2 regions of the Actinosynnema sp. CS-041913 genome follow, and region 2 is predicted to be linked to the other one. Evidence: predicted binding sites of a transcription regulator. Region 2 holds the regulator's gene; the other holds the start of a gene.
What was found. Region 2 encodes HspR, which represses chaperone genes until heat shock. Its sites were predicted from a motif close to ANNTTGAGTNNNNNNNACTCAANNT; they were not measured.
Positions count from the first base shown of each region.

Region 1 (15,147 bases), 4.4 Mb from region 2:
GGCTTCCCGGTGTCCTGGGTGGGCTCGGTGGTGGAGGCCAGGACGAGGACGCGGTTGCCTTCGGCGGCGACGTCGGAGGCGGTGCGCAGGAGGGGTTCGTCGGTGGTGTCGGGGAAGACCATCTCGGGTGCGCCGAGCACCCAGGTGCCGTGTCCTTCGGCGCTGACGGCGGACCACTTGCGGGCGGAGGAGAACGGGATGCCGCCGGTCTGCCGCCAGGTGGGGTCGGTGAACTCGGTGGCGAGGGCGGCGGAGGTGGCGTTGCGGTCGGGGGCGGCGGCGCTCAGGGCGAGGGCTTCGCGGACGTCGGGTTCGTCGTCGGGGTCGGTGACGAGGCGGTCGTAGACGATGTCGCCGTGGGTGAGGGTGCCGGTCTTGTCGAGGCAGACGGTGTCGACGCGGGCGAGGACTTCGACGGCGGGCAGTTCCTGGACGAGGGTCTGCTTCCGGGCGAGGCTGACCGCGGCGATCATGAAGGCGAGGCTGGTGAGCAGCACGAGGCCTTCGGGGACCATGCCGACGAGTCCGGCGACCGCGCCGGTGACGGCTTCCTGCCAGGTGTCGGTTTCGGGGGTGCGGAACTGGCTCCACAGCAGGAGTGGCGCGACGACCAGCATCATGAGGGAGATCCAGCGCAGCAGCTTGTTGGTGCCGGCGACGAGTTCGGAGCGGACGACGGTGAAGCGGCGGGCTTCGGCGGTGAGGCGGGTGGCGTAGGCGTCGGCGCCGACGTGGGTGGCGCGGAACCGGCCGGTGCCGGCGACCACGATGGAGCCGGAGCGGACTTCGTCCCCGGTGGTTTTGGCGATGGGGTCGGTTTCGCCGGTGAGCAGGGATTCGTCGATTTCCAGGCCGGTGGTGGTGGTGATGGCGCCGTCGGCGACGACCTGGTCGCCGGTGCGCAGTTCGATGAGGTCGTCGGCGACGACGTCGGTGACGTCGATCTCGGAGGTCCGGCCGTCGCGGGTGACGCGGGCGCGGGGCGCGTTGAGGACGGCGAGCCGGTCGAGGGTGCGTTTGGCGCGGAGTTCCTGGAACACGCCGATGGCGGTGTTGGCGACGATGACGAGTCCGAACAGGCCGTTCTGCCACCGTCCGGTGGTGAGGATGATGACGAACAGGGTGAGCAGGAGGCCGTTGAACGGGGTGACGACGTTGGCCCGGATGATCTGGGCGGTGCTGCGGCTGGTCTGCGCGCCGACGGCGTTGGTGCGGCCGTCGGCGACCCGTTCGGCGACTTCGGCGCCGGTGAGTCCGTGGGCCGCGTCGTCGTGCGTGGTCGGCGCGGAGCGTTCGGACATCCCCACCTCCACCGGATCGGGCCTGCGGGTCATCCTGCCCCGGAAGCGGTGATCGCGCCCGGTCAGCGGTGGGGGCCGCGTGGTGTGGTCAGCGCAGGTCGGCGACCGCCGCGGCGGCGTTGTCGGTGCCGCCTGCCCGGAGTGCCGCGGCGACCAGCGCGGATGCCGCTTCGGCGGGGTCGGCGACGGTGCGGGTGATGTCGGCGATGGTGTGGGCGTCGAGGTGGTGGTGGACGCCGTTGGTGACGAGCACCAGGCGGCCTTCGGCGGTGGGGCCGTGGGTGAGGGCGGGGTCGCCCTTGCGAGCGGTGGTGGTGACGACGCGGTCCAGGCCCGGGTGGGCTTGCACGCCGCGTTCGCGCAGGTAGTGGCCGATGGTGTGGTCGGCGGTGAGGAGGATCGCGGGGTCTGGTCCGGCCGAGGCGTCGGGGGCGGGTGGGACGAGGTAGGCGCGGCAGTCCCCGACCCAGGCGACCGCCCAGCCTCGGGCGTCTCCGGCGGCGACCGCGAAGGTGGTGTCCCCGGCCGGCGTGGGGAGCCGGTCCGGGGTCGTGCCGGTGGGGGCTGCCTGGTGCTGGGTCGTGCCGGTGGGTGCTGCCTGGTGCTGGGTCGTCGTGAGGGCTGCTTGGCGCTGGGTCGTCGTGGTGGCTGCCTGGGAGGTCTGGTCGACCGGGGCTGTCCGGAGTGCGGTCGTGGTGTCGTCCGGCGGGAGGCGGACGGTCGGTACGGCGATCGGGGCGGTGGCGGCGGTGTGGTCGAGGGTGCGTCGGATCGCCGGCGGCGCTTCGGCCACGCCGGACCGCCAGGCGGTGTCGATCGCGGTGTCGACGGCCCGGCGGGCGGCCAGCGCGGCCTTCGGGGTGTCCCCGATGCCGTCGGACACGGCGATCGCGAACCGTCCTGCCGACGTGCGCGCGGCGGCGGCGTCGGCCGGTTCCCGGCGGCGGCCCTGCGCGGTGGCCCAGCCGGTGGTCGGCAGGTCGGGGCGGACCGCGTGGTCGAGGACGGTCATGGTGGCCTCCGGGTGTGCCGGGACGGTGCCTCTCCACCTCGATGGTCGGTCCGGATGCTGAGCGCAGCCTGTGAGTTCCCTGTACTTCCGTTCTGGGTTGTGCTTCTCCGGGTTGTGCTTCCGTTCCGGGTTCGCGTGCCGATCGGTCTCCGCGGACTCCGACCAATGGCGGGTTTACGGCCGCCGGGCACGGGTCTGGACTGTGAGGCATGCGATCACTGCTCGTGGCGGCCTTGGCCGTGCTCCTCGTCGCACCGCCGGCCCACGCCGAGAACGCCGACCGCGGTCTCGGCTTCGACCTGGACCGGGCGACCATCCCGCACCTGGTCCGCCGACTGGACGCGGGTGACCTGACGTCGGTCGACCTGACCCGCGCCTACCTGCGCCGCATCGACACGGTGGACCGTCGGGTCCGCTCGGTGGTGGCCGTGGACCGCACCGCGGTGAGCCAGGCGGCCGACAGCGACCGCCGCCGCGAACGCGGCCACGCGCGCGGCCCGTTGGACGGCATCCCGGTGCTGTTGAAGGACAACATCGACACCCGTGGCCTGGCGAGCACCGCCGGGTCGCGGGCGCTGCGGGTGCCGCCGCGCGACGACGCCGAACTCGTCGGCCGGCTGCGTGCCGCCGGCGCCGTGATCCTGGGCAAGACGAACCTGTCGGAGTGGGCCAACTTCCGCTCCACCCGCTCGACGTCGGGCTGGTCGGGGACCGGGGGCCAGACGAACAACCCGCACGTGCTGGACCGCAACCCGTGCGGCTCGTCGTCCGGTTCGGGCGCGGCCGTCGCGGCGTCCCTGGCGCAGGTGGCGGTGGGCACCGAGACCGACGGCTCGATCGTGTGCCCGGCCGGGCAGAACGGGGTCGTCGGCCTCAAGCCCACGCTCGGCACGGTCAGCGGCGACGGGATCGTGCCCATCTCGGCGCAGCAGGACACCGCCGGTCCGATGGCGCGGCACGTCGTGGACGCCGCGATCCTGATGTCGGTCCTGGACCGGCGGGGCGGGGACTACGCGCTGGGCTCGGACGCGCTGGGCTCAAACGCGCTGGGCTCGGACGCGTTGGGCTCGGACGCGCTGGGCTCGGACGCGCTGGGCTCGGACGCGCTGGGCTCAAACGCGCTGGGCTCGGACGTGTCGGGCTCGGACGTGCTGCGCGGCGCGCGGGTCGGGGTGTGGCGCAAGGCGGGGGCCAGCGCGGACGCCGACCGGGTCGTGCGGGACGCCGTGGACGCCCTGCGCCGGGCGGGCGCGACCGTCGTGGACGTCGAGCTGCCCTACCAGGACCGGATCGACGCCGTCGAGTTCCCGGCGCTGATCACCGAGTTCAAGCACGACCTGGAGCGCTACCTGGCGTCCCGGCCCGGCGCGCCCCGCACGCTGGGCGAGCTGATCGCGTTCAACGAGCGGGATCCGGTGGAGCTGGGCAAGTTCGGGCAGGAACTGTTCCTCGCCGCCCGTGACGCGCCGCCGCTGACCGATCCGACCTACCGCGAGCAGCGCCACACCGCGACCACCCTCGCCCGCCGGTCGATCGACGAGGTGCTCGCCGCCCACCGGCTGGACGTGATCATGGCGCCGACCAACTCGCCCGCCTGGAAGACGGACTACGCGGCCGGTGACGCCTACGTGCTGGGCTCCTCGACACCCGCCGCGGTGTCGGGTTACCCGAACGTGTCGGTGCCCGCGGGCTTCGCCGGGCCGCTGCCGGTCGGGGTGTCGTTCATGGCGGGCCACCACGCCGACGCGAAGGTCCTGCGGTTCGCGGCGGCCTTCGAACACGTCACGCACGCCCGCCGGGCTCCGCGCTTCCTGCCGACCCTGCCTTAGGGTCCGGGGCGTCGCCGGCCCACCGCCACACCAGCGGTGGCCGGCCGCCCTTGGGCAGGGCGGCGGCGTGCTGGGCGGTGCGCGCCAGGCCCGGCACCCGGTCCATCGTCCGGCCCAGGTTCGCCGGGTAGGGGCGGTCGCCGGTGAGCGATTCGGTCACGTCCAATGCCTGTGCCGTGGTGAACTCCCGCCCCAGCAGGCCCGCCGTGAACGGCACGTCCCGCCACAGCCGGTCCGCCAGCATCGGACGGCAGTCCGCGACGATCCGGTCGTGGTCGAACGCCAGCGGCGGCACGGCGTCCAGCGGTGTCCACCGCGGCCCTCCGGCAGGCCCCGCCGGATCGACCGTCGCCCACAGCGCGATCGACAGCGTCGGTCCGCGCGGATCGCGCGACGGCTCGTCGAAGGTCGTCAACTGGCCCGTCGCGGTCACCGAACGCTCCGCCACCCCCAGTTTCCCGGTGACCGCGCGGAGCGCCGCGTCCCGCAGCCGCTCACCCCGGCCCAGCAGCACACCCGGCAGCGCGAGGTCGCCGGCGAACGGATCGGACGCGCGTGGCGCGACACCCAGCAGCACGGTCCGCGCCTGCGCGTCGAACCGCAGCGTGAGCACGTCCACCGACACCAACGTCGACTCGATCCCCGTCCCGCCCATGCCCGGGATTCTTCCGCACCTCAGGTGGGCACCGGCACGTGCACGGCGTAGTCCGCCCGGTCGGGCCCCGTGCCCGTCACCACCACCGGAACCCCGCACTCGCGTTCCAGCCACGGCACCGGGTCGGCCAAGGGCTCCAGCTCCGGCACGCATCCCGCCAGGAACGCGGTCGGATCGGGCCGTGCGGGCAGCCGGGTGACGGAACCGGCCCCGGTGCGATAGGACCGCGCGACCTGGAGGTCGCGGGCGTCGAGGTGCGTCACCGCGAGGCCGTCCAGCCCGCCGCACGCGTCGATCGCGTACCGCAGGAGGACGGCGTCCAGGTGTCCCGCCCGCCACGCGCCCTGGTATTCGCCGATCCCGTTGTGCCGCTCGGGGAACCGGTCCAGCACCGCACGGTCCTCGGTCGGCAGCGGACCCGCGCCGTGCCGCGTCTGGTAGGTCCGGGTCACCCCCAACACCCGTGCCGGACGCCCGTCCAGCAGCTCGCGCGCGTTGCGCGGCGCCACCGCGGACCACGTGGTGTGCGGGTGGAACCCGTGCCGCTCGTCCAGCAGGACCCCTTGCGCCCCTTCGAACACCAGCCGTCCGGTGGTGGCCAGCCTGTCCACCTCGTCGCCGGGCGCCACCCGCACCGCGTCGGCGAACGCCCGGTACAGGCCCACCAGCGCGTCCACCGACGTGCCGTCCCCGATCAACGGCTCGTAGAACCGCGCCAACGCGTCCAGCTTGCGCCGCAACACCGCCGGGCGGGCGCAGTCGCCGACCGTCGGGGCCGCCCCCGGCGTGCCGAGGACGACCTGGCGCTCGACCACGTCACCCTCCGCACGCCCGGCGAGCAGCGAGTACCACACCGTCTCGCCGATGCCCTTGCCGCACGAGCCGTGCCGGTCACGTCCCCGCGCGTCCTCGCGGGCGCGGTTCGCCGCCACGTGGAACGGCGTGGTGAGCAGCGCGTCGGCGTCCACCGTCACCAGCCGCAGCGGATCGTGCACCCCCAGCGCCGCCAGCTCCCGCGACTCGGCCGCCAGGGCGATCGGCTCCACCAGCACGTGCCGCGACAGCAGGGTCGGCACGCCGCAGAGCGTGCCGGACCCGAACTGGCTGAACGTGTGGTGCCGACCGCCGTCGACCACGTTGTGCGCGGCCTGCGCGCCACCGTTGAACCGCACCACCGACGTGACCGACCCGTCCCGGCACAGCGCGTCGACCACCGCGCCCTTGCCCTCGTCGCCGAAGCCCAGGCCGACGACGATCACGTGCCCGGAGGTCATGACAGCGTCACGTCGTCCGGGCCGTCCAGGTCCGGGGGAGCGGCCGACGTGGCGACCGCCGCCGACCCCACCTGCACCAGCGCCTTGCCCACCGCGTCCCGCTCCGCCGCCGAACCGACCTCGGCCAGGTCCACCAGCGCCTGGTCCAGGTCCACCACCCGCTCCTCCAGGCCGATGGTCGCCGCGATCAGCTCGCACACCGCGCCCGGATCGTCCAGCTTCAGGAAGTGCTGGCCGAGGATGTCGCGCCAGTGCCCGGCGATCTGCGGGTCGTGGTAGTACGACGACTGGTTCGGCAGCACGAAGTACACGTGCCACTTGCGGCTCAGCTCCCGGTACACCGACACCGGGTCGATGTCCTGGCGGACGTCGTCGCCGATGATCCGCCGGATGTGCCGGGCCTCCAGCCGGGGCTTGTTCAGCTCGTCGCCGATCAGGAACAGGTAGCCCTTGCGGCCCCGCTTCTGCCACGCGTCGGTCACCACGTGCCGCGCGATGAAGTACGCGGCCAGCTCGTAGGACTCGCTCTTCTGCCCGCCGCCGTTGCCCTCCAGGAAGATGGTGCGTAGCTGCTCGTCCATCCGGTTGTCCGACTCGAACTGCCCGATCTGCAACGGCACCCGGTCGCTGTCGGCGTCGCCGATGCCGCCGAACATGAGCTGCGGGTCGGCCAGATAACCCTTGCGCTGCAACAGACCGTGCAACTTGCCCAGCTTGCGCTGCATGATCTGCGGCACCCGGCCCATCGAACCGGTCACGTCGAACAGCACCGCGATCGGCGTCGAGTCGGCGTGGTCGGCCGAGTCGCGGCACTCCCGCGCCACCACACCCAGCGGGTCCAGCGACGGGTCGGCCTTCCACCGGTCGTGCGGGACCGACTTCATCTTCGCGGTGTAGCCGAAGTCGTCGATCCCCTTGGCCGCGCGGAAGGTCCTCGCCGCCGCGTAGGCGTCGTCGTCCCACCTGCCGTGTCCCATTGTCAGGCTCCTGTCCGGTCGGGGAGGGCGAACGGGCGGAAGACCCGTGCGCCGTAGAGTTCTTCGAGCAGTTCGTCGTACTCGCCCAGCAGATCGACGGCCTCCGGGCGGCGCTCCGGGTCGTCCTGCAGGCAGCCGCGGGCGAACGCCCGTTGCCGGGTCTCGTCGCGTGCCAGGAGGTCCAGCATCAACGCGTGTGCCATGTGGACGTCCGCCGCCGCCGTCACCGGGCGGCCCGCCGTAACCTCCGGCGGGTACCGGATCGACTTCGCGGTCGCGAGCATCGGCTGCCCGTCGGCCACGCTGAACGACCAGCCCGCCAACACGATCCCGTGCTGCTCGGGATGCACCAACACGTTGTCCGCGACGATCGCGCCGTGCACGAGCCCCACCCGGTGCGCCGCCGCGACCGCCCGCAGCAACCTGCGGTGCATCCACGCGAAGTCCCGCCCGTCCAAGCCGTCCGGGAACGCCGCGCGCACGTCGGCCAGCGTCACGAACCCGCGCACCAACGGCTCGAACACCGTGAACGCCCGCTCACCCCGACCGACGTCGCCCGTGTCGACCACGCGCGGGAAGTAAGGACGCAGCCACCGGTGCTCGCCGGTGAACCGCCGCAACACCCGCAACGCCTCCCACTCCGCGCGCAGCAACGGGTTCATCGCCGGATCACGCACGATCTTGACGACCTCCGGGCCGTCGGTGCGGTAGACGTTCGCGACACTGCCCACCGCATGCCGCCCGGCAACCCGGTAGACGCCGTCCGCGGTGCGCAACACCACCGGCCGCGCCTGCTGCCACTCGTGGTAGAGGCGGGTCAACTCGGCCGACGCCGCATGCGCCCGGACGTCGTCCGCGGCCACCCGGTCGGGGTGCAGGACGGCGGCCAACCCCCAGTACAGGCGCTGCGCCTCCTTCCGCCGCGCGGAATCGGTCGCCGGTGGCCCGAACAGGCCCGACGCCGACGCACCGGCCACCCGGTCGAGCGCCTCTTCCCTCGTGAACATGGTTTGAGTCTAGACGACTCAAACCCATCCGGCAAGCACCGACAACCGACCGCCGCCCGGACCGACTCTCGGCTTCCGCGCCCAACCCGCCTCGGGACTACCCACCCCCGCTATCGGCGCAGCCATTCCTCCACCGCGTCACCCGCCCGCGCCACCAGACCCGCGACCCGCTCCGGATCCCGGGTCACCGTGCCGTGCAACACGGTGAGCGCGGCATCCGTGATCCCGCAGAACTCGGACACACCCACCCGCAACTGCCGGTCGAGCACGTCGGCCACCCCACGCTCCTCATAGGACGACGCCGACTCCCCGGCCAACCCGAGCCACCGCATCCGCTTCCCCCCGACCACCGAAGGCCCATAGGCGAAACCGTGGTTCCACACCCGGTCGATCCAGCCCTTCAGGATCGCGGGCGGCCCGAACCACCACACCGGGAACACCACGGTCACCAGGTCCGCCGCGACGATCCGCGCCATGTGCGCCCGCACCTCCGGCGAGTACACCTTCCCCGCGTCCGCCCAGTCCGGCTCGTCCTCGGAGGACATCCGGGGATCGAACCCCTCCGCGTGCAGATCCAGCAGATCCACCTCGACACCGCCCGCCTCCAGCCGCGCCCGTGCCCGCGCGGCGAGATGAGCGGTCAGCGAGTCCTTGCGGTGGTGGGCGACGACCAGCAGCGCCCTCATCGCCCGGAGTCCAGGCGCACCAGCATCTTCCCGGTGTTCGCACCGCGCAGCACACCCAGGAACGCCTCCGGCGCGCGGTCGATCCCGTCGAGCACGGTCTCCTCGGTGCGCAGCGACCCGTCCGCCAGCCACGCCGCCGCCCGCGCCGTGTACTCGGGGAACAGGCCGAAGTACGAGTTGACCAGCATCCCGCGCAACGTGAGCTGCTTGCGCACGGCGTCGAACAGGTTGCCCGGCCCCGGCACCGGGCCGACCGCGTTGTACTGGCTGATCGCCCCGATCAGCGCGATCCGCCCGCCCTCCCGCGCCGCCCCGATCGCCGCTTCCAGGTGGTCGCCGCCCACGTGGTCCAGGTAGACGTCCACGCCGTCCGGCGCGGCGGCGGCGAGCTGCGCGGGCAGCGCGCCCTCCCGGTAGTCGACGGCCGCGTCGAAACCGAAGTCCTCCACCACCTTCCGGGTCTTCACCGGGCCGCCCGCCGAGCCGATCACCCGCGCCGCGCCGAGCTTGCGGGCGAGCTGCCCCGCCACGCTGCCCACCGCGCCCGCCGCCGCCGACACGAACACCACGTCACCGGGCCGCACCGGGGCGACGTCCGTCAGCGCCGCGTACGCGGTCAGGCCCGGCGTGCCGAGCACACCCAGGTACGCCTGCGGCGCAGCCAGCGCGGGGTCCACGACCGTGACGTGGGCGGCGTCCACGACCGCGTACTCGCGCCACCCGAGGAAGTGGCTGACCGTCGCCCCGACCGGCACGGCGTCCGAGGTCGACGCGATGACCTCGCCGACCGCGCTGCCCTCCAGCGCGACACCCAGCTCGAACGGCGGGATGTAGGACGGGACGTCGTCCATCCGGCCCCGCATGTACGGGTCGACCGACATCCACGTGTTGCGGACCAGGACCTGGCCCTCGCCCAACTCCGGGACCTCGACGGCGACCAGGTCGAAGTGCTCCGGCCCCGGCTCGCCGACGGGACGGGCGGCGAGGCGGATCTCCCGGCTGGTGTGCGACATGACGTGCTCCTCGATGACGTGTGGTTCCGACGTGGTCCACCCTGCGCCCGGCCTGTTCGGATCCGGCTCGGATCCGGTTCGGACTACCGTGGCCCCATGCGTTTCGGGGTGCTGGGTCCGCTGGAGATCCGAACGGCGGACGGCGCACCGGTGCGGATCGTGGAGCGGAAGGTCCGGCTGCTGCTCGCCGCGCTGCTGGCCGACGCCGGCCGCCCGGTGTCGGTCGACCGCCTCGTAGACGCCCTGTGGGGCGACCGGCGCCCCGGCAACCCCACCCGGTCCGTGCAGGCCAAGGCCGCCCAACTGCGCCGCGCGCTGGAGGACGCCGAATCCGGCGGCCGGGGCCTGGTCGAGTCACGACCGCCCGGCTACCTGGTCCACGCCGACCTCGACGCCGACCGGTTCACCGCGCTGACCGCGCGGGCCCGCGCCACCGACGACGTCCGGGCCCGCGCCGCGCTGCTCGCCGACGCGCTCGCGCTGTGGCGGGGACCGGCGTTCGCCGACTTCGCCGACGAGGAGTTCGCCCGGCCCGCGGTCACCCGGCTGGCCGAGGAGCACCTGACGGCGCTGGAGGACCACGCCGAGGCCCGCCTCACGCTCGGCGAGCACACCGCCCTGGTCGCCGACCTGGCCGACCTCGTGGCACGCCACCCGCTGCGGGAACGGCTCCGCGCCGCCCACCTGCGCGCCCTCTACCGCGCCGGACGCCAGGGCGAAGCCCTCGCCGGCTACGACGACCTGCGCCGCCACCTGGCCGACGAGCTGGGCGTCGACCCCAGCCGTGAACTCGTCGCCCTGCACCGGGCGATCCTCACCCAGGACCCGGACCTGACCGCCCGCCGCGGCGACCTCCCGAACCCGCCCACCGAACTGGTCGGACGCGACCGGGCCGTCGCCGCCGTGCGCCGACGACTGGCGACCGGCCGGCTGGTCACCCTCACCGGACCCGGCGGCGTCGGCAAGACCCGCCTCGCCGTCGAGATCGCCCGCCGGTCGGAATTCGCCGACGGCGTCCGGATCGTCGACCTCGCCACACCCCGCGCACCGGTCGACGTCGTCGCCGCCGCGCTCGACGTCCGCGACGACGGCACGTGGGGCCTGGAGCCGGTCAGCCTCGCCGACCGGCTCGCGGGAGCGCTGCGCGACCGACACCTCCTGCTGGTGCTGGACAACTGCGAACAGGTCGTCGGCGAGGTCGCGGAGCTGGCCGGCCGCCTGCTCGCCGCCGCGCCCGGCCTGCGCGTGCTCGCCACCAGCCGCGAACCGCTCGCCATCGCGGGCGAGGTCCGCCACCCGGTGCCACCCCTGGACGACGCCGACGCCGTCCGCCTGTTCCTGGACCGCGCCGCCGCCGTCGCGCCCGGCCTCGCACTCGACGCCGACGACGTGGCGGAGGTCTGCCGACGCCTGGACGGCCTGCCGCTCGCCCTCGAACTCGCCGCCACCAAGGTCCAGGCCCTGGGCGTGCGCGGCCTGCTCGCCCACCTGGACGACCGGTTCCGCGTCCTGTCCGGCGGCTACCGCGACGCCCCGCCCCGCCAGCGCACGCTCCGCGCGGTGATCGACTGGAGCTGGGAACTGCTCACCGACGCCGAACGGCTCGTCCTGCGCCGCCTCGCCGTGCACGCCGACGGCTGCACCTGGGCCGCCGCCGAAGCGGTGTGCGCGGCCGACGACGTGCTCGAACCGCTGACCCGCCTGGTCGACCGGTCCCTGGTGGTCGTCACCGACGGCCCCCGCTACCGGCTGCTGGAGTCCGTCGCCGCCTACTGCGTGGACCGGATGCGCGACGCCGGCGAACTGGACGACGTCCGCCGCCGACACCTGGAGCACTACACCGCCCTCGCCGAACAGGCCCGACTGCGCGGCCCCGACCAGGGCGAATGGCTCGTGGTGCTGGACGCCGAAGCCGCGAACCTGCGTGCCGCGCTGGACCACGCCGTCCGGCTGCGCGCCGCACCGCTCGCGTTGCGGCTGGTCGACGCGCTGGCCTGGTACTGGGTGCTGCGCGGCCGGCTCGGCGAGGCACTGCGCTCGCTCACCGCCGCCCTGACCCTGGGCACCACCCCGTCGGTCGCCGCCTGGCACACCGGCATCGCCGTCCTGACCGGCGACGGAGCGCACCGCGCGGCCCGCATCGCGGCCGTCCTGGCGACCGACCCCGGCAGCCGGGCGCGCTGGTTCCTCGGCCACGCCCTGTGCGCGATCGGCGACCTGGACGCGGGGGAGAAGCTGGTCGACGAGGCCCTGGACCGCTTCCGCGACGAGGGCGACCGGTGGGGCGAGGCAGCCGCCCTCGGCGACCGCGCCACCCTCATGCTGCTGCGCGGCGACCTGACGGCCGTCGCGGACGACGGCGAGCGCGGCGCCACCCTGTTCGGCGACCTCGGCGACCAGTGGGGGCAGTTGCGCACCGTCCTGCCCTTGGCCGCGCGAGCCGAGGCGTTCGGCGACTACGAGGAGGCCGGCCGACGCCTGCGGGACGGCCTGGTCATGGCCGAACGCCTCGGCCTGTGGACCCGGGTGTCGGACCTGATCGCCGGCCTCGGCCGGATCGCGCTGCTCACCGGCGACCGGGCCGGAGCCGCGGACCTGCACGAACGGGCCCGGCAGCTCGCCGCCTCGCACGGCTTCCGGGCCGGCGAGGTGAACGCCGTGCTCGGCCTCGGCCTCGGCGCACGCCGGGAAGGCGACTTCGCCACCGCCGAACGCCACCTGCGCGACGTGCTCCGCTGGCACCGGCAGGTCGGCCTGGACGGCGCGAACGCGCTGGTGCTCGCCGAACTCGGCTTCGCGGCCGAACAGGGCGGCGACCCCCGCCGAGCGCTCGACCTGCACCGCGAGGGCTTCGCCGCGGCGGAGACGACCGCCGACCCGCGCGCACTGGCACTGGCGTTGGAAGGACTGGCCGGCGCACACGCCCTCGCGGGCCGGGCGGACACCGCCGCCGTGCTGCTCGGCGCGGCCGACACCGCCCGCCGATCACGCGACGCGCCCCTGCCGCCCGCCGAACGCGGCGACGTGAACCGCATCACGGCCGCGGCCGTCGCCGCGCTCGGGACCGAGGCGTTCGACGCCGCGTTCGCCCGCGGCGCGGACCTGAACCCCGCCCAAGCCGCCCGCGCCTGACCAGGCCCTATCGCGGGCCACCTGCGTCGACCAGGCCGTCGCACCCGCCTCCGGCGGCCCGGCCGGTCGCGCGGACAGCCCGTAGACTTCCGCGGTCCGCGAAGAAGTTCCGGGAAATTTCCGCCCGGATGTCGAGCGGGGGCCGGCGTGCTCCGACTGAGGGTCGACAGCGCGCCGGAGGGGCGCGCCGACCGAGGAGGACGACCGACGTGAAGTACCTGATCATGATCTACGGCAACCAGGAGAAGTGGGACGCCTTCCCCGCCGAGCAGTGGTCCGAGGCCGTCGCCAAACAGGACGCGTTCAACGCCAAGTACCGGGACACCGGCGAACTCCTCGGCGCGTACGGCCTGGGCGACGCGGTCACCGCCAAGCTGATCCGCCGCGAGAACGGCGTCGCCGCCGTCACCGACGGCCCGTACCTGGAGACCAAGGAGTACATCGCGAGCCTGTACCTGCTCGACGTGGAGAGCGAGGACCGCGCGCGCGAGATCGCCGCCGACATGCCGTTCGCCGACAACGACCCGGTGGAACTGTGGCCGATCCTGCACGAGGCCCCGCGCGCGTGACGGTGGACCGCCGGGTCGAGGACCTGCTGCGCGAACTCGCGCCGCAGGTACTCGGCGCGCTCATCCGCCGCCACGGCCGGTTCGACACCGCCGAGGACGCCGTGCAGGAGGCGATGCTGGACGCGGCCACCCAGTGGCCCGCGGCCGGCGTCCCGGACAACCCGCGCGGCTGGCTGCTGACGGTCGCGTCCCGCCGCCTGATCGACCACATCCGCACCGAACAGGCCCGCCGGAGACGCGAACTCGCCGCCACCCCGCAAGCCGAACTCCTGGCCCGCCCCGCCGACGCGGACCCCGACCGCGACGACTCGCTGGCCCTGCTCTTCCTGTGCTGCCACCCGTCGCTGTCCGACCCCAGCCGGGTCGCGCTGACGCTGCGCGCCGTGGGCGGCCTGACCACCGCCCAGATCGCCGCCGCGTTCCTGGTGCCGGAAACCACCATGGCGCAACGCATCAGCCGCGCCAAGCAGACCATCAAGGGCACCGGCTTCGGCACCCTCGCGCCGGCCGACCGGGCCGAGCGCCTGCGAGCCGTCCTGCACGTCCTCTACCTGATCTTCAACGAGGGCCACACGACGACCCACGGCACGGAACCGACCACCCCGCCCCTGTCCGACGAGGCCATCCGCCTGACCCGCCGGCTGGCCGCCCTGCTGCCCGACGACACCGAAGTGGCCGGCCTCTTGGCCCTGATGCTGCTGACCGACGCCCACCGCCCGGCCCGCACCACGCCGGACGGCCGCCTGGTGCCGCTGGCAGAGCAGGACCGGACCCGCTGGAACCACGACCTGGTCGCCGAGGGCATCGCCCTGATCAGCCGCACCCTGCCCAAGGGCAGCGTGGGCCCGTACCAGCTACAAGCCGCCATCGCCGCCGTGCACACCGAGGCCGCGGACGCCGAAACCACCGACTGGCCCCAGATCCGGGCCCTGTACGAACTCCTGGAACTGGCCGCGCCGAACCCGATGACCACCCTCAACCGGGCCGTGGCCGAAGGAATGGTCCACGGCCCGGAAGCCGGCCTGGACCTGATCGCCACCCTGGAGACCGACAAACGCCTGACCGACCACCACCGCCTCCACGCCGTCCGCGCACACCTGCTGGAACGCGCCGGCGACCACCCGGCGGCCGGCGCCGCGTACCGGGAAGCCGCGAAGAGGGCGACCAGCCTCCCCGAACGCCGCCACCTCACCGAACAGGCCAACCGCCTCACCGGACGTCGCGGGGTTGCCGAACCCTGTGGTTGGGTGGGCACCGGGGGAGCGTCACAGGGGGCCCCCGACGAGGCGTGAAGACGATCACCGGGGGTGAAGACGTTGAGGACACGCGCTTTCCTGGCAGCACTGGCCATAGCGGCGTCAGCCGTGACGGCATCCGGCGCAACCGCGACCGCCGACCCGACGAACACCGCGACGAACACCGCCGGCACGGCGAGTGCCGGCCCGGTCCGGGCATGCGCCGACCTCATCGGCGGCCACGGGATACCCGGCACCAAGGCACACGTCGAGCAAGCCACCCTGGTCCCGGCAGGCGCCGAACCCGAGCACTGCGACGTGCGGGGCCACGTGGAGCCGAAGGTCCGGTTCCAGCTCAAGCTGCCCACCACCTACTCCGGCCGCTACCTCCAGTCGGGCTGCGGCGGCTTCTGCGGTGTGCTGGCGCCACCGGCGATCCGTTCCTGCGCACCGAAAC
Region 1 is NZ_CP192037.1:4,622,802-4,637,948, reverse strand. It holds gene ACQPZF_RS21595 (HAD-IC family P-type ATPase) at 1-1,301, opposite strand, end outside; gene ACQPZF_RS21590 (hypothetical protein) at 1,390-2,313, opposite strand; gene ACQPZF_RS21585 (amidase family protein) at 2,523-4,142, shown strand; gene ACQPZF_RS21580 (NUDIX domain-containing protein) at 4,096-4,797, opposite strand; gene ACQPZF_RS21575 (adenylosuccinate synthetase) at 4,818-6,071, opposite strand; gene ACQPZF_RS21570 (hypothetical protein) at 6,068-7,048, opposite strand; gene ACQPZF_RS21565 (adenylate cyclase) at 7,051-8,055, opposite strand; gene ACQPZF_RS21560 (NAD(P)H oxidoreductase) at 8,166-8,741, opposite strand; gene ACQPZF_RS21555 (NADP-dependent oxidoreductase) at 8,738-9,754, opposite strand; gene ACQPZF_RS21550 (BTAD domain-containing putative transcriptional regulator) at 9,851-12,886, shown strand; gene ACQPZF_RS21545 (YciI family protein) at 13,096-13,455, shown strand; gene ACQPZF_RS21540 (RNA polymerase sigma factor) at 13,452-14,747, shown strand; gene ACQPZF_RS21535 (tannase/feruloyl esterase family alpha/beta hydrolase) at 14,763-15,147, shown strand, end outside.
Region 1: ACQPZF_RS21565 (adenylate cyclase) is a predicted target of HspR. The motif match lies at 8,056-8,080, and genes of this name have one in related genera.

Region 2 (15,147 bases):
CGGTCGACGTTGATGCGCTTGCCGATGCGCTCCTCCATCCACATCCGCGCGCCGCCCGCGCCGCAGCACATCGAGCGGTCGCCGTGGCGGGGCATCTCGCGCAGCTTCGCGCCGGACGCGCCGACCAGTTCGCGCGGGGCCTCGTAGACCTTGTTGTGGCGGCCCAGGTAGCACGGGTCGTGGTAGGTCACGTCCTCCGCGACCTCGGCGACCGGCACCAGGCGGCGTTCCCGCACCAGGCGGTTCAGTAGCTGGGTGTGGTGCACGACCTCGAACCGGCCGCCGACCTCCGGGTACTCGTTGGCCAGCGTGTTGAAGCAGTGCGCGCAGGTCACGACGATCTTGCGCCGGCCGGCCTCGCGGCCGTCGAAGACCGTGTTGAGCACCTCGACGTTCTGCTGCGCCAGCATCTGGAACAGGAACTCGTTGCCCGCGCGCCGCGCCGGGTCGCCGGTGCAGCTCTCCTCCGGGCCGAGCACCGTGTACTTGACGCCCGCCGTGTGCAGCAGCTCCGCCACGGCCCGCGTGGTCTTCTTCGCCCGGTCCTCGAACGCGCCGGCGCAGCCGACCCAGAACAGGTACTCGGTGTCGCCCAGCTCGCCGTCGAACACCGGCACGTCGAAGTCCAGGCCCTCGGTCCACGCCAGGCGGTCCTTGGCGTTCTGGCCCCACGGGTTGCCCTTGTTCTCCAGGTTCTTGAACATGCCGCCCAGCTCGGACGGGAAGTTCGACTCGATCAGCACCTGGTAGCGGCGCATGTCGACGATGTGGTCGACGTGCTCGATGTCCACCGGGCACTGCTCGACGCACGCGCCGCAGGTGGTGCAGGACCACAGCACCTCGGGGTCGATGACGCCCAGTTCCTCCGCGCCGCCGATCAGCGGGCGCTGGGACTCGGCCATCGCCAGCACGTCGATGGACTCCAGGCGCTTCTGGTAGTCCGCGTACTTGTCCTCGGTCAGGCCGACCTCGTCACCGGCCATGTCCCGGCTGCCGCCCGCCAGCAGGTACGGGGCCTTGGCGAACGCGTGGTCGCGTAGCTGCGTGATCACCAGCTTCGGGGACAGCGGCTTGCCGGTGTTCCACGCCGGGCACTGGGACTGGCAGCGACCGCACTCCGTGCAGGTGCTGAAGTCCAGCCAGCCCTTCCACGAGAAGTCCTCGACCTTGCCGACGCCGAACACGTCCTTGTCCGGGTCGGCCTCCTCCAGGTCGAGGACCTTGCCGCCGCTCATCATCGGCTTCAGGGCGCCGAGCGCGACGCCGCCGTCGTCCTCGCGCTTGAAGTAGATGTTGAAGAACGCGCTGAACCGGTGCCACGCCACGCCCATGGTCAGGTTCCGCCCGACCACGATGAGCCAGACCATGCCGGACAGCAGCTTGACGATCGCCATGATGGAGATCCAGTTGGTGCTGGCGGGCAGGATCTCGCTCAGCGGCTGCGTGACGAACGACGACCACAGCGGCGGGTCCTCCAGGCCGGAGGACTGCTTGAACGCCTTCACGCCGAGGATGCCGAGGCCCTCGATGATCACGACCGCTTCCACGAAGTAGGCGGCCCGGAAGTTCGAGCCCGCGAACCGGGACAGCCGGTCGGCGCGGCGCGGGTGGTTGAGCTGGCGGATGATGGCGAGCGCGACGCCGCCGACCACCGTGCCGATGCCGAGCAGTTCGATCAGCAGCGCCCACAGCGACCACGTGCCGATGACCGGCCAGTGGAACGGCGGGTGGAAGACCTCGCCGTACGCCTCGAACAGGACGGCGGAGCCGATGAGGAAGCCCCACATCACCATCCAGTGCCAGGGGGCGACTTTGCGGAACTTGGCCATCCGCGTGTGCGCGACGAACTCCACGAGCAGGGTGCGCAGGCGCGGCCCGAACGGGCCGTTGCGAGTCGCGTCGGGCTGGCCCAGGCGGATGATCCTGATCATCCGGACCACACCGGCCACGAACAGACCCCAGGCGTACACGCTGACGGCGACGCCGATGGCGCCGAGGGTGAGCTGGAGGGCTCCCATTGTGGTGGCGGCCTTTCTCGTCCGTTCTCCTGGCTGGGCAGCCTACGCCCGATTACTGGCGGGTAACCACCGGAGCGTGGCCGATCACATAAACTAGTGGGACGTTCGTTCAACTTGTTGGAGGCTCGTCGTGGTGTACCTGCTCCTCGCGGTGGCCATCGTGGGTGAGGTCGTGGCGACCGTGTCGCTCAAGCTGTCGGACGGGTTCACCAAGCCGTGGCCGCTGGTGGCGGTGGTCGTCGGGTACCTCGTCGCGTTCACCTCGCTGGGGTTCGTGCTGAAGCTCGGGATGCCCATCGGGGTGGCGTACGCGATCTGGTGCGCGTTCGGCATCGCCGCCGTCGCGGCCGTCGGGGTGGTGCTGTTCAAGGAGCCGGTCAACCTCACCATGGTCGGCGGCCTCGTGCTCGTCGTGCTCGGCGTGGTGGCGATCGAGCTGGGCAGTGCGTCCGCCGGCTGACGGGCGGCGGGCGCGCGGCGACCGCCGGCGGCGGGCGATCCTGGCGGCGACGCTGCGGGTGATCGAGCGGGACGGCGTGGCCGGGGTGTCGCACCGTTCCGTGGCCCGCGAGGCCGGGGTGCCGGTGTCCTCGTCGACCTACTACTTCGCGACTTTGGACGACCTGCTGATCGCGACGCTCACGTGGTCCGCGCGGGAGATGGCGATGGGGTTCGGTGCGGTGGAGCCCACGCCCGGTTCGGTGGCGCGGTTCCTGGCCGAGGCGGTGGGGCCCAACCGGGGCCGGACGCTGGCGGAGTACGAGCTGTACCTGCTGGCGGCGCGGCGTCCCGAGCTGCGGCCGGCGGCCCGGCGGTGGATCACCCTGCTGTCGTCGGTGTTCGGCACGATGGAACCGGCGGCGTTCCTCGGGTTCGTGGCGGCGCTGGACGGGTTGCTGATCCAGGGCCTGATCGCGGATTTCCCCCCAACGGCGGAACTGCTGGAGCCGGTCGTGTCCCTTCTGATGCCCTCGCGATGACCTTCACGCGGGACACTGGGGCCATGAGGTTCGCCGGACGCGAGTCGTGGCAGGTGTCGCACGGGACGAATCAGACGGTCAACACCGCTCTGTTCCTCCGCGACACCCTGGCGCTGTCGGTCGACACCGTGCCGGAACTGCCCGGTCTGGACCCCTCGGTCCCGGTGTTCGTGCCGCCCGGGGTGGATCGGAGCGGGGCGGCGGAGGAGTGGTTGGGCTGGTGGGCCGATGTGCTCGACCACGCTCGGACGGAGCTGCCTGCCGGGTCGCCCATTGATGTTTCCGGGCCGTCGTTGGCTGTTCGGCCTTGTTTGCGGGCTGCGGTGTTGGCGTTGCGGCAGGCGGCTGCGGAGTACGAGCGGGTGTACTCGGGGCGGTCGCCCGGGGCGTTGCCGATCGGGGAAGTGGTGCGGGGGGTGGAGAGTCGGATCGGGCGGTATGTGAAGCCGTTTCGGCTGGTGATCACGGTGGTTTCGGTGCAGGGGCTGGTGTGGGAGCGGATGACCGAGTCGCATGTGATCGCTTCGGAGCGGTATCTGAACGATCCTGCCCGGTGTGCGCCTGCCTTGCGGGCGGTGGTTGAGGCGTTGGCTTGAGGCGTTTGCGAGGGGTCTCGGCGGCTCTTGGTTGAAGAGCGTTCGAGCGTGCTCGCTGGCTCGTGACGAAGAGCGACGCTCGCCGCTGGGCTGGCCGCCAAGGATGATCACAAAAGCAGGACTCGGGCGTCGTGCCATCCCCGTATGACCTGGTCAAAGACCACCACCCTTGGGTGGGGAGCGCAAGCGGAAAGCGTGCTTGCACTCCCCACCCAAGCGCGGTTGCCCTGCGGGCAGGCCATACGGGGATGACACGCAGCCCACCCGGGGGTGTGCGCGCTGCGCGCGCCGACTGCGAAGAGCGCGGAGCGCGCCGGGCGTCGGGTGGTGGCGGTGTGTGGGCGCTGACCGATGAGGTAGGGACAGCCCCCGTATGGGGTCGGGGGCTTTCCCGGTGTCCTGGGGGCGTGGTGGCCCCTAGTTTGGTGGCAATGACCTTGATGCCTGAGGGGGCAGTGGTGGTTAAGCGGATCGCGTTGGCGGCCGTCGCGGCGGTGGCTGTGGCGGGGGCGCTGTCGTCTTGTGTGCGGCTGGTGCAGAACAGTTTCAACGATCGGCACGAGGTGACTGAGACGGTTTCCACTGTTCGGCTCCAGAACGGGTCGGGGAACGTCGTGCTGCGCAGTCGGGACGGGGCTTCCGGCACCGAGGTGAAGCGGAACGTCGAGTACCCCAAGGACGCTGACAAGCCGACCGGGGTCACGCATCGCGTGGAAGGCGACACGCTCGTCCTCGACGGGTGTGGTAGTCGGTGTTCGGTCAACTACGAGGTGACCGTTCCCACCAAGGACGTCAAGGTCCTCGGGGACAACTCGTCCGGTGACGTCACGCTGGACGGGGTGGCCAGTGTCGAGATCAGCGTCGGGTCGGGCAATGCCACCGTGCGCAACGTCGCCGGCGTGGTTCGGGTCGACAACAGCTCCGGGGACGTGACCGCGTCCGACATCGGGGGCGAGTTCAACGGCAAGGTCGGGTCCGGGGACATCCGGCTGTCCAAGATGCGGGGCGCCGTGCTCGTCGACAACAACTCCGGCAACATCGACGTCGAGATGGGCGTCGTGCAGTCCGTCCGGGCCGAGGCCGGCTCCGGCAACGTCAACGTCCGCGTCCCCAAGGGTGCCTACCGGGTGGAGGTCGAGGCCGGCAGTGGGGACAAGACCATCGACGTCAAGAGCGACCCGGGTGCCTCCGTCGAATTGATCCTGCGGTCCAACAGCGGTGACCTGACGTTGCGCGCCGTCTAGGCGTTCTGCTCGTACGCCGCTCGCAGGAGCGCTTCCACCTCTCCGTCCACCTCATCGGTCCCGGTCAGCGACACCTTGTGGGTCGCCTGGCCGGGACCGCCCGCTGTCAGGCGGTCGGTGGGTGGCGGCTCGGTGAAGCGCAGGCCCAGGTCGACGCGGCTCGTCAGGGCTTGGACGGCGGCGAACTGGCGGCCCCGGACGAACGGCACGTAGGTCGACCGGCCTTCTGCCCGCACGTCCTCGCCCAGGGCGAGGGCCAGCACCGCTATCCGGTCGTACACGGGTCGCAGGATCGCCTTGCGTCCGTTGTACTGGGAGTCGACGTACTCCGCGAGAGTCGGTTCCACCCAGCCCGCCGCTCGGGCCGCCGCGTCGGCGATCGCCCACTGCGAGTTCTGCTTCACGCCGTGCGCGTCCCGCAGCCACCCGCGGACCGCCTTCCGGTCGAGTGGGTCCAGGTCCGCTGCCGCGACCAGCGCGACCCATTCGTCCAGCGTGCGGCCGGTGCGTTCGAGCATCGACCCGGTGACGGCGGCCATCATGTCGGCGGGTGAGTCCATGTCCACAGTGTCCCGGATCACCACCCGGCGGGAACACCGGAAGCCTCCCGGTCGTTGGACGAGCAGAAAGATTGAGCCGAGTGGACTCAAGTCCGGGATTCCTGGCAAACTTGAGCCGACACCGCTCAACGCGGGGCTCTCACAGACGCACTACCAGGAGGAATCCAAATGGCGCGAGCGGTCGGCATCGACCTGGGGACGACCAACTCTGTCGTCGCGGTTCTCGAAGGTGGCGAGCCGACGGTCATCGCCAACTCCGAGGGGTCGCGGACCACCCCGTCCATCGTCGCCTTCGCCAAGAACGGCGAGGTGCTCACAGGTCAGCCCGCGAAGAACCAGGCGGTGACCAACGTCGACCGGACGATCCGGTCGGTGAAGCGGCACATCGGCACGAGCTGGACGACCGACGAGATCGACGGCAAGAAGTACACGCCGCAGGAGATCAGCGCGCGCGTGCTGATGAAGCTCAAGCGCGACGCCGAGGCGTACCTGGGCGAGGAGATCACCGACGCGGTGATCACCGTCCCCGCCTACTTCGAGGACGCGCAGCGGCAGGCCACCAAGGAGGCCGGCCAGATCGCGGGCCTCAACGTGCTGCGCATCGTCAACGAGCCCACCTCCGCCGCCCTGGCCTACGGCCTGGACAAGGGCGAGAAGGAGCAGACCATCCTGGTCTTCGACCTCGGTGGCGGCACGTTCGACGTCTCGCTGCTGGAGCTGGGCGACGGCGTGGTCGAGGTGCGTGCGACGTCCGGCGACAACCACCTCGGTGGCGACGACTGGGACCAGCGCATCGTCGACTGGCTGGTGGAGCGCTTCAAGCAGTCCAGCGGCATCGACCTGACCAAGGACAAGATGGCGCTCCAGCGGATCCGCGAGGCCGCCGAGAAGGCGAAGATCGAGCTGTCCAGCTCGAACAACGCCGGCATCAACCTGCCCTACATCACGGTCGACTCGGACAAGAACCCGCTGTTCCTGGACGAGACGCTGTCCCGCGCCGAGTTCCAGCGGATCACCAACGACCTGCTGGAGCGCACCCGCTCGCCGTTCAACAACGTGATCAAGGACGCCGGCATCTCCGTCGGCGACATCGACCACGTGGTGCTGGTCGGCGGCTCCACCCGGATGCCCGCGGTGGCCGAGCTGGTCAAGGAGCTGACCGGCGGCCGGGAGCCGAACAAGGGCGTGAACCCGGACGAGGTCGTCGCGGTCGGCGCGGCGCTCCAGGCCGGTGTGCTGAAGGGCGAGGTCAAGGACGTCCTGCTGCTCGACGTCACCCCGCTGTCCCTGGGCATCGAGACCAAGGGCGGCGTGATGACCAAGCTGATCGAGCGCAACACGACGATCCCGACCAAGCGGTCCGAGATCTTCACGACGGCCGACGACAACCAGCCGTCCGTGCAGATCCAGGTCTTCCAGGGTGAGCGCGACTTCGCGGCGGACAACAAGAAGCTCGGCATGTTCGAGCTGACCGGCCTGCCGCCCGCCCCGCGTGGCGTCCCGCAGATCGAGGTCACCTTCGACATCGACGCGAACGGCATCGTGCACGTGTCCGCGAAGGACATGGGCACGGGCAAGGAGCAGCGGATGACGATCACCGGCGGCTCGGCGCTGCCGAAGGACGACATCGACCGGATGATCAAGGATGCCGAGGCGCACGCCGAGGAGGACAAGCGCCGCCGCGAGGAGGCCGAGGTCCGCAACCAGGCCGAGACGCTCGTCTACCAGACCGAGAAGGTCGTCAAGGAGAACGACGAGAAGATCCCGGCCGACGTCAAGGACAAGGTCAAGGCGGCGATCGAGGAGACCAACGAGGCGCTGAAGGGCACGGACATCGCCAAGGTCCGGTCCGCGGTGGAGAAGCTGGCCACCGAGTCGCAGGCCATCGGGCAGTCCCTGTACGCCAACACGGGCGCGGCCCCGACCGCCGACGCGCCGACCGGTGACACCCCCGGCGCGGCGGGCGCGAAGGCCGACGACGTGGTGGACGCCGAGATCGTGGACGAGGACGAGAAGAAGTGACCCACCCGCACCCGGAAGAGCAGCCACACGTGGTGGTGCGCGACCGCCGTCGCATCGACCCGGAAACCGGCCAGGTGCGCCCTCCCGCCCCGGAGGACGCACCCGGCGCCGGCCCTTCTCAGACCGCGCCGCCCCAGGGCAGCCCGTCCCAGGGCGGGCCGACCGAGGGTGGGCCGGTGCAGGGCGGGCCGGTTGCGGGTGGCGCGGGTCAAAGCGGGCCGACCGAGGGCGGCGGCAAGCACGCCGCTCCCGAGGCCGACTCCACCGTCGGCAACCAGGCCGGTGACCCGGCCGGTGACCCGGCAGGCGACTCGGATGCCGACCCGGCCGCCGAACTGAAGGCCCAGTTGGACGAGCGGACCGCCGACCTCCAACGCCTCACCGCCGAATACGCCAACTACCGCAAGCGCGTAGACCGCGACCGCGAACTGGTGATCACCACCGCCAAGGCCCAGGTGGCGAACGACCTCCTGGCCGTCCTGGACGACATCGAACGAGCAGGCGCCCACGGCGACCTGACCGGCGCGTTCAAGGCCGTGGCCGACAAACTGGTAGGCGCCCTACACGGAGTAGGCCTGGCACCGTTCGGCCACGAGGGCGAACCCTTCGACCCGTCCGTCCACGAGGCAGTGCAACACAGCACCTCCCCGGACGTGACAGGCCCAACCGTGACCGCCGTCCTACGCCGCGGCTACCGCTTCGGCGAACGAGTCCTACGCCCAGCCCTGGTAGCCGTAACCGACCACGAGCCGGCCCCGGAACCACCCGAACAATCCAACGAGTCACCCTCCGAACAACAGCCAGACTGAGCCGCGAGGTCGCGTCGGTAGTTCGTGGCTCATTTCCTGACGATCACGCTTTTCGATCGGCAGGAAATCAGCCGCGAGCTGCCGACTTCCCGGCGACCGAGCCCGCCGTCTGCGGAGCAGCGGCAATCCAACACAGGGGTCCGCGTGAGTGCTAGGGACTGGATCGACAAGGACTTCTACCGCGAGCTGGGCGTCTCCTCCGACGCCTCGGCCGACGAGATCAAGAAGGCGTACCGGAAGCTGGCGCGGGAGCTGCACCCCGACGCCAACCCCGGCGACGCCAAGGCCGAGGCGCGGTTCAAGTCGGTGTCCGAGGCGTACGGCGTCCTGTCGGACCCCGCGAAGCGCAAGCAGTACGAGGAGGCCCGCCGCCTGTTCGCGGGCGGCGGGGGTTTCCCCGGCGGGTTCGGGCAGGGCGGCGGGTTCGACGTCGGCGACCTGTTCGGCCGGCAGCAGCAGGCCGGTGGGATGGGTGGGCTGGGCGACCTGCTCGGCGGCCTGTTCAACCGGCGGGGCGGCACCGCGTCGTCGGCCACCCGGCCGCGGCGGGGCGAGGACGTCGAGACCGACGTCCGGATCGACTTCTCCGAGGCCGTGAAGGGCGCGACGGTGCCGATGCGGCTGTCCAGCCCGGCCACCTGCACCACCTGCGCGGGTTCCGGCGCACGGCCCGGCACGTCGCCGCGCACCTGTCCGAACTGCGGCGGCGCGGGGCTGGTGACCCGCAACCAGGGCGCGTTCGCGTTCTCCGAGCCGTGCGCCGACTGCCGGGGCACCGGGCGGATCGTGGACGACCCGTGCCCGGACTGCGGCGGCGACGGGGTGAGCACCAAGACCCGCACGCTGACCATCCGCATCCCGGCGGGCGTGGACGACGGGCAGCGGATCAGGCTTGCCGGGCAGGGCGAGCCGGGGCGCAACAACGGGCCCAACGGCGACCTGTTCGTCCGCGTGCACGTCAACCCGGACCCGGTGTTCGGGCGGTCGGGCAACAACCTGACCGTGACGGTGCCGGTGACGTTCCCGGAGTTGGCGCTCGGCACGACGTTGACGGTGCCCACGCTGGACGGCAAGGTGACCTTGAAGGTGCCCGCCGGCACGGCGTCCGGCCGGGTGCTGCGGGCCAAGGGCAAGGGCATCGCGAAGCGTGACGGGCAGGTGGGCGACCTGCTGATCACGTTGCAGGTGGCCGTGCCGAACAACATGGACGCCGCCGCGCGCGAGGCGTTGGAGGCGTACGCGGCGAAAACCGCCCACCACGACCCGCGGGCGGACCTCAACGCCTTGGTGGAGAAGAGGTCGACATGACTTTTCCGTTCCCGCCCGGGACGAACGAGGACACCCCGTTCTTCGTGATCTCCGTGGCGGCGCAGCTCTCCGGCCTGCACGCCCAGACACTCCGGTCCTACGACCGGCTGGGCCTGGTGTCGCCGGGGCGCACGTCCGGTGGCGGGCGGCGGTACTCCATGCGGGACATCGTCCTGCTCCGGGAGGTGCAGCGGCTCTCCCAGGAGGACGGTGTCAACCTCGCGGGCATCAAGCGGATCATCGAGCTGGAGAACGAGGTGGGCGCGCTGCGCGCCCGCGTGACTGAGCTGACCGAGGAGCTGGCGTCGGCCCTGGCCGCCGCCGAGCACGCGGCGGCGTCCGTGCACGCTTCCCTGCGCCGCGACCTCGTGCCGGTCCGGCACGAGACGGCCCTGGTGGTCTGGAAACCGAACCGCAAGCGCTGAGCCCCGATCGGTCCGCGTAGCCGCACCGCCGGCTCTGAGCGGGCGGCAATCCGCGTGACCGGGCCGCGAGCGCCGAACCGCGAGCGCCGAGCCGCGAGCGCCGAACCGCCAGCGCCGAGCCGCGAGCGCCGAACCGGCGTCAGTCCAGCGTGAACGGGTCGTACTTGATCCGGTCCAGCGGGGTGCCGGCGACCAGCATCCGGGACACCGTGGCGCGGATCATCGACGGCGAGCCGCACACCAGCACGTCCCGCTCCTCCCACGCCCCGTAGCGGGTGATGACGTCGGCCAGGGTGCCCTGCTCCACGCCGCGCACGCCGGGGTCGGACTCCAGCACCGGCACGACCGTGAGCCACGGGTTGCTCGCCGCGACGCGGTGCAGGTTGTCCAGGTCGTAGAGGTCCTCGCGGGTCCGGCCGCCGACGAACAGGTGCACCCGCGGGTTCTCGCCCCACTGCGCCATCTCGTCGATGATCGCGTGCATGGGCGCGACGCCCGTGCCGCCGGCCACCATGAGCACGTCGTTGCCCGACTTGCGGTCGACGTGCAGGCGGCCCATCGGCGGCCCGAGGCGCCACACGTCGCCGGGCTGCGTGTGGCCCACGACCGACCGGCTCACCCAGCCGCCTTCGACCGAGCGCACGTGGAACTCGATGATGCCGTCGTCGCGCGGGGCGTTGGCGGGTGAGAAGTACCGCCACAGCCGGGGGCGTTGCGGCGTCTCGACGCTCACGTACTGGCCCGCGCGGTAGCCGACGGGGTGGTCGGGCTGGAGTCGCACGACGGCCAGGTCCCAGCTCACCCGCTGGTGCTCCAGCACGGTGGCGTGCCAGTAGGCCGGCCCGTCGTCGGCCGCCGCCGCCTCCTGCATGGCGCGGGCCATGATCGTGTACGCCTCGGCCCAGGCCAGCTCGACCTGCGGCGTCCACGTCGGGCCCGCGTACTTCTTCACGGCCGCCAGCAGGGCGGTGCCCACCGACTCGTAGTGCACGTTGACCACGCCGAACTTCCGGTGGTCGCGGCCGAGTTGGCGGAGGAACGGGATCAGGTCGTCCGGGCGGTCCACCATCTGCACGACGTGGACGAGGGCCCGCAGCAGCCTGCTCCGCTGCACCTCCATGTTGGCGGGGAACATCTCGCGGGTCGCCGGCGCGAGGCTGAACAGCATGCCGTAGAAGAACTTCGCGACCTCGTCCTGGCGCGGCTCGACGACCGCGAAGCTCTCCCGGATCATCCGCACCATCGCGGTGACACCCGGAGGAGGTTCTCGGTGAGGAGGGCTCGGGAGTGGGCTCAACACAGCGTTCGCAGTCATGGTCCGGGCGCAGTCTCCACGTTTCTGGCGGCGCCAGCAAGGCGCTACGTCCTCGTCAAGCTTCCATCCCCGACGGTGCGAGGCTAGCCCGTCGACTGGCCGGTTGACTCCTTGATGCCACCTTCGAGTGCACAGCGATTACGTTTGGTTACTGCCTGTTGCAACAATCGGGCGAAAATTGCCGGACACCTGTACCGGGTACGCCGATTGCGTCCCCCGGTCCGGCGACCCGTCGTACCAGCCGGTATTCCGCGGGTCACGCCCCGCGCCGCGCGGTCCGCGAAGCGGGGCGTCACTCGGGTGGCGGCTGGTTCTCCGCACCGGTGCGGTGTGCCGGAGCGACCTGTGGATTCACACCTGCGGATTGTGGATAACCGCCCCCGCGATGTGGACAACCTCACTACGACATGTGGGTGACGAGGTCAGGAGGTCGCGGCCCGCTCCGCTGCGCTGCGTTCCACGCAGAACTCGTTGCCCTCCGGGTCGGCCAGCACTACCCAGCCCGTGCCGTCCGGCCGGCGCTGGTCGTCGAACAGGGTGGCGCCGATCCCGAGCAGCCGCTCCACCTCCTCGTCCCGCGTGGAGTCGGGCTGGAGGTCGAGGTGGACCCGGTTCTTCACCGACTTGCCCTCGGGCACCTGGATGAACAGCAAGTCGGGACCTTCGGGCAGCGCGATCAGCACCTCCGGGTCGCCGGGTTGGTCGTCGTCGGCCGGCGGCCGGCCGGTCACCAGGCTCCAGAACCGGCCCAGTTCGTAGGCGTCCCGGCAGTCGATCGTGATGTGGCGCACGAGTGAACTCATCCGCCGATCTTCACGGCCGGCCGGCCGGGACGCACCGGAATTACCCCCCGTACGGGACGGTGATGATCTCCAGCCGGTGGCCGTTGGGGTCCTCGAAGTAGACGCCCCGGCCGCCGTCGTTGGTGTTGATCTCGCCGGGCTGCCGGGAGAACGGGTCCGCCCAGTACGGCAGGCCCCGCTCGCGCACCCGGCCGAAGATCTCGTCGAACTCGGCGTCGGACACCAGGAACGCGTAGTGCTGGGAGGTGATCTCGCCGGTCACCGCCATGACGTCCAGCGAGACCTCGTTGGCGGTCTCGACGCACAGGAACGGCCCGAACGGCACGGCGGGCGGGAAGCCGAAGACCTCCACCAGGAAATCGGCGGTGGCCCGGGGGTCGTGAGCGGAAACGATGGTGTGGTTCAGCTTCACGGTCATGTCACGCACCGTAAAACCTCGATGATGGTCGAGGTCAAGGCGTGGCCCACGACACACCCGTTCGGCTAGGTTGAGCGGAACTGACTCAACTTTTCTGCCGTTGAGCGGGATGACGGCCGGTTTGGAACGCTGGCCTGGCGCACGAACACGGCATGACACGGCCGACCGAGGTGAGGAATGGACGCTTTCAACCCGACCACGAAGACCCAGCAGGCGGTGTCCGCCGCGGTGCAGGCGGCAACCGTCGCGGGCAATCCCGACGTCAGCTCGGTCCACCTCCTCGGCGCCCTGCTGGCCCAGGGCGACGGCCTGACCGCGCCGCTGCTGTCCGCCGTGGGCGCCGACCCCCAACTGGTGCGCAAGGAGCTGGAGCAGCTCGGCCGCGGCCTGCCCGCCGCGAGCGGCTCGTCGGTGTCCGCGCCCCAGCTCTCCCGCGACGCGGTCCGCGTGCTCGGCAAGGCCCAGGAGCTGGCGACCGAGATGGGCGACGAGTACGTCTCCACGGAACACCTGCTGGTGGGCCTGTCCGAGCAGGGCGGCCAGGTCGCCGACCTGCTCCGGCGGCACGGCGCGACGCCGGACGCGCTGAAGGAGGCGTTCGGCAAGGTGCGCGGGTCCGCGCGGGTGACCAGCCCGGACCCGGAGGGCACCTACAAGGCGCTGGAGAAGTACGGCGTCGACCTCACCGAGCGCGCCCGCAAGGGCGAGCTGGACCCGGTGATCGGCCGGAACACCGAGATCCGCCGGGTCGTGCAGGTGCTGTCCCGGCGCACCAAGAACAACCCCGTCCTGATCGGCGAGCCCGGCGTGGGCAAGACCGCGATCGTGGAGGGCCTGGCGCAGCGGATCATCGCCGGCGACGTGCCCGAGTCGCTGCGCGGCAAGCGGGTCGTGGCGCTGGACCTGGGCGCGATGGTCGCGGGCGCGAAGTACCGGGGCGAGTTCGAGGAGCGGCTGAAGGCCGTGCTCAAGGAGATCACCGACTCGGCGGGGCAGGTCGTCACGTTCATCGACGAGCTGCACACCATCGTCGGCGCGGGCGCGACCGGCGAGTCCGCCATGGACGCGGGCAACATGATCAAGCCGATGCTGGCGCGCGGCGAGCTGCGCATGGTCGGCGCGACCACGCTGGACGAGTACCGCGAGCACATCGAGAAGGACGCCGCCCTGGAACGCCGGTTCCAGCAGGTCCTGGTGGGCGAGCCGTCCGTGGAGGACACGATCGGCATCCTGCGCGGCCTGAAGGACCGGTACGAGGTGCACCACGGCGTGCGCATCACCGACGCCGCGCTGGTCGCCGCCGCCACGCTGTCCGACCGGTACATCACCGCCCGGTTCCTGCCGGACAAGGCGATCGACCTGGTGGACGAGTCGGCGTCCCGGCTGCGGATGGAGATCGACTCCCGCCCGGTCGAGATCGACGAGGTGGAACGGGCCGTGCGCCGGCTGGAGATCGAGGAGATGGCGCTGGCCAAGGAGTCCGACGCCGCCTCCGTCGAGCGGCTGGCCGCGCTGCGCGCCGAGCTGGCCGAGCAGCGCGAGACGCTGGCCGCGCTGACCGCGCGCTGGCAGAACGAGAAGGGCTCGATCGAGAAGGTCCGCGACCTGAAGGAGCAGTTGGAGCAGCTCCGCGGGGAATCCGAGCGCGCCGAGCGCGACGGCGACCTGGGCCGGGCCGCCGAGCTGCGGTACGGCCGCATCCCGGCGTTGGAGAAGGAGCTGGAGGCCGCGACCCGCACCACCCAGGACGCGGCCGTGATGCTGAAGGAGGAGGTCGGCCCGGACGACGTCGCGGATGTCGTGTCGGCGTGGACCGGCATCCCGGCGGGCCGCCTGCTGGAGGGCGAGACGGCGAAGCTGCTGCGCATGGAGGACGAGCTGGCCAAGCGCGTCGTCGGCCAGGCGGAGGCGGTGCGCGTGGTGTCGGACGCCGTGCGGCGGACCCGCGCGGGCGTGGCCGACCCGGACCGGCCGACCGGCAGCTTCCTGTTCCTCGGCCCGACCGGCGTGGGCAAGACCGAGCTGGCCAAGGCGCTGGCCGAGTTCCTGTTCGACGACGAGCGGGCGATGATCCGGATCGACATGAGCGAGTACTCCGAGAAGCACTCGGTGGCCCGCCTGGTCGGCGCGCCCCCCGGCTACGTCGGCTACGACCAGGGCGGTCAGCTCACCGAGAGCGTCCGGCGGCGGCCGTACAGCGTGGTGCTGCTGGACGAGGTGGAAAAAGCTCACCCGGACGTGTTCGACGTGCTGCTCCAGGTGCTGGACGACGGCAGGCTGACCGACGGCCAGGGCCGCACGGTCGACTTCCGCAACACCATCCTGGTGCTGACCTCGAACCTCGGCTCGCAGGTCATCGCGGACGCCAACCTCGACGAGCGGCAGCGCAACGACGCCGTCATGTCCGTGGTCCGCACGCACTTCAAGCCGGAGTTCCTCAACCGGCTGGACGACGTGGTGGTGTTCCACGCGCTGGCCACCGAGGAGCTGACCTCGATCGTGGACATCCAGGTCGACCGGCTGGCCCGGCGGCTGGCGCAGCGGCGGCTGACGCTGGAGGTCAGCCCCGCCGCGCGGGAGTGGCTGGCGATCAACGGCTTCGACCCGGTCTACGGGGCGCGCCCGCTGCGGCGGCTCGTGCAGTCGTCC
Region 2 is NZ_CP192037.1:9,067,250-9,082,396, reverse strand. It holds gene ACQPZF_RS41230 ((Fe-S)-binding protein) at 1-2,018, opposite strand, end outside; gene ACQPZF_RS41225 (DMT family transporter) at 2,149-2,478, shown strand; gene ACQPZF_RS41220 (TetR/AcrR family transcriptional regulator) at 2,462-2,998, shown strand; gene ACQPZF_RS41215 (hypothetical protein) at 3,022-3,594, shown strand; gene ACQPZF_RS41210 (DUF4097 family beta strand repeat-containing protein) at 4,035-4,838, shown strand; gene ACQPZF_RS41205 (DUF5655 domain-containing protein) at 4,835-5,398, opposite strand; gene dnaK (molecular chaperone DnaK) at 5,567-7,420, shown strand; gene grpE (nucleotide exchange factor GrpE) at 7,417-8,229, shown strand; gene dnaJ (molecular chaperone DnaJ) at 8,374-9,537, shown strand; gene ACQPZF_RS41185 (heat shock protein transcriptional repressor HspR) at 9,534-9,962, shown strand; gene ACQPZF_RS41180 (FAD-binding oxidoreductase) at 10,102-11,205, opposite strand; gene ACQPZF_RS41175 (VOC family protein) at 11,700-12,080, opposite strand; gene ACQPZF_RS41170 (VOC family protein) at 12,121-12,498, opposite strand; gene clpB (ATP-dependent chaperone ClpB) at 12,676-15,147, shown strand, end outside.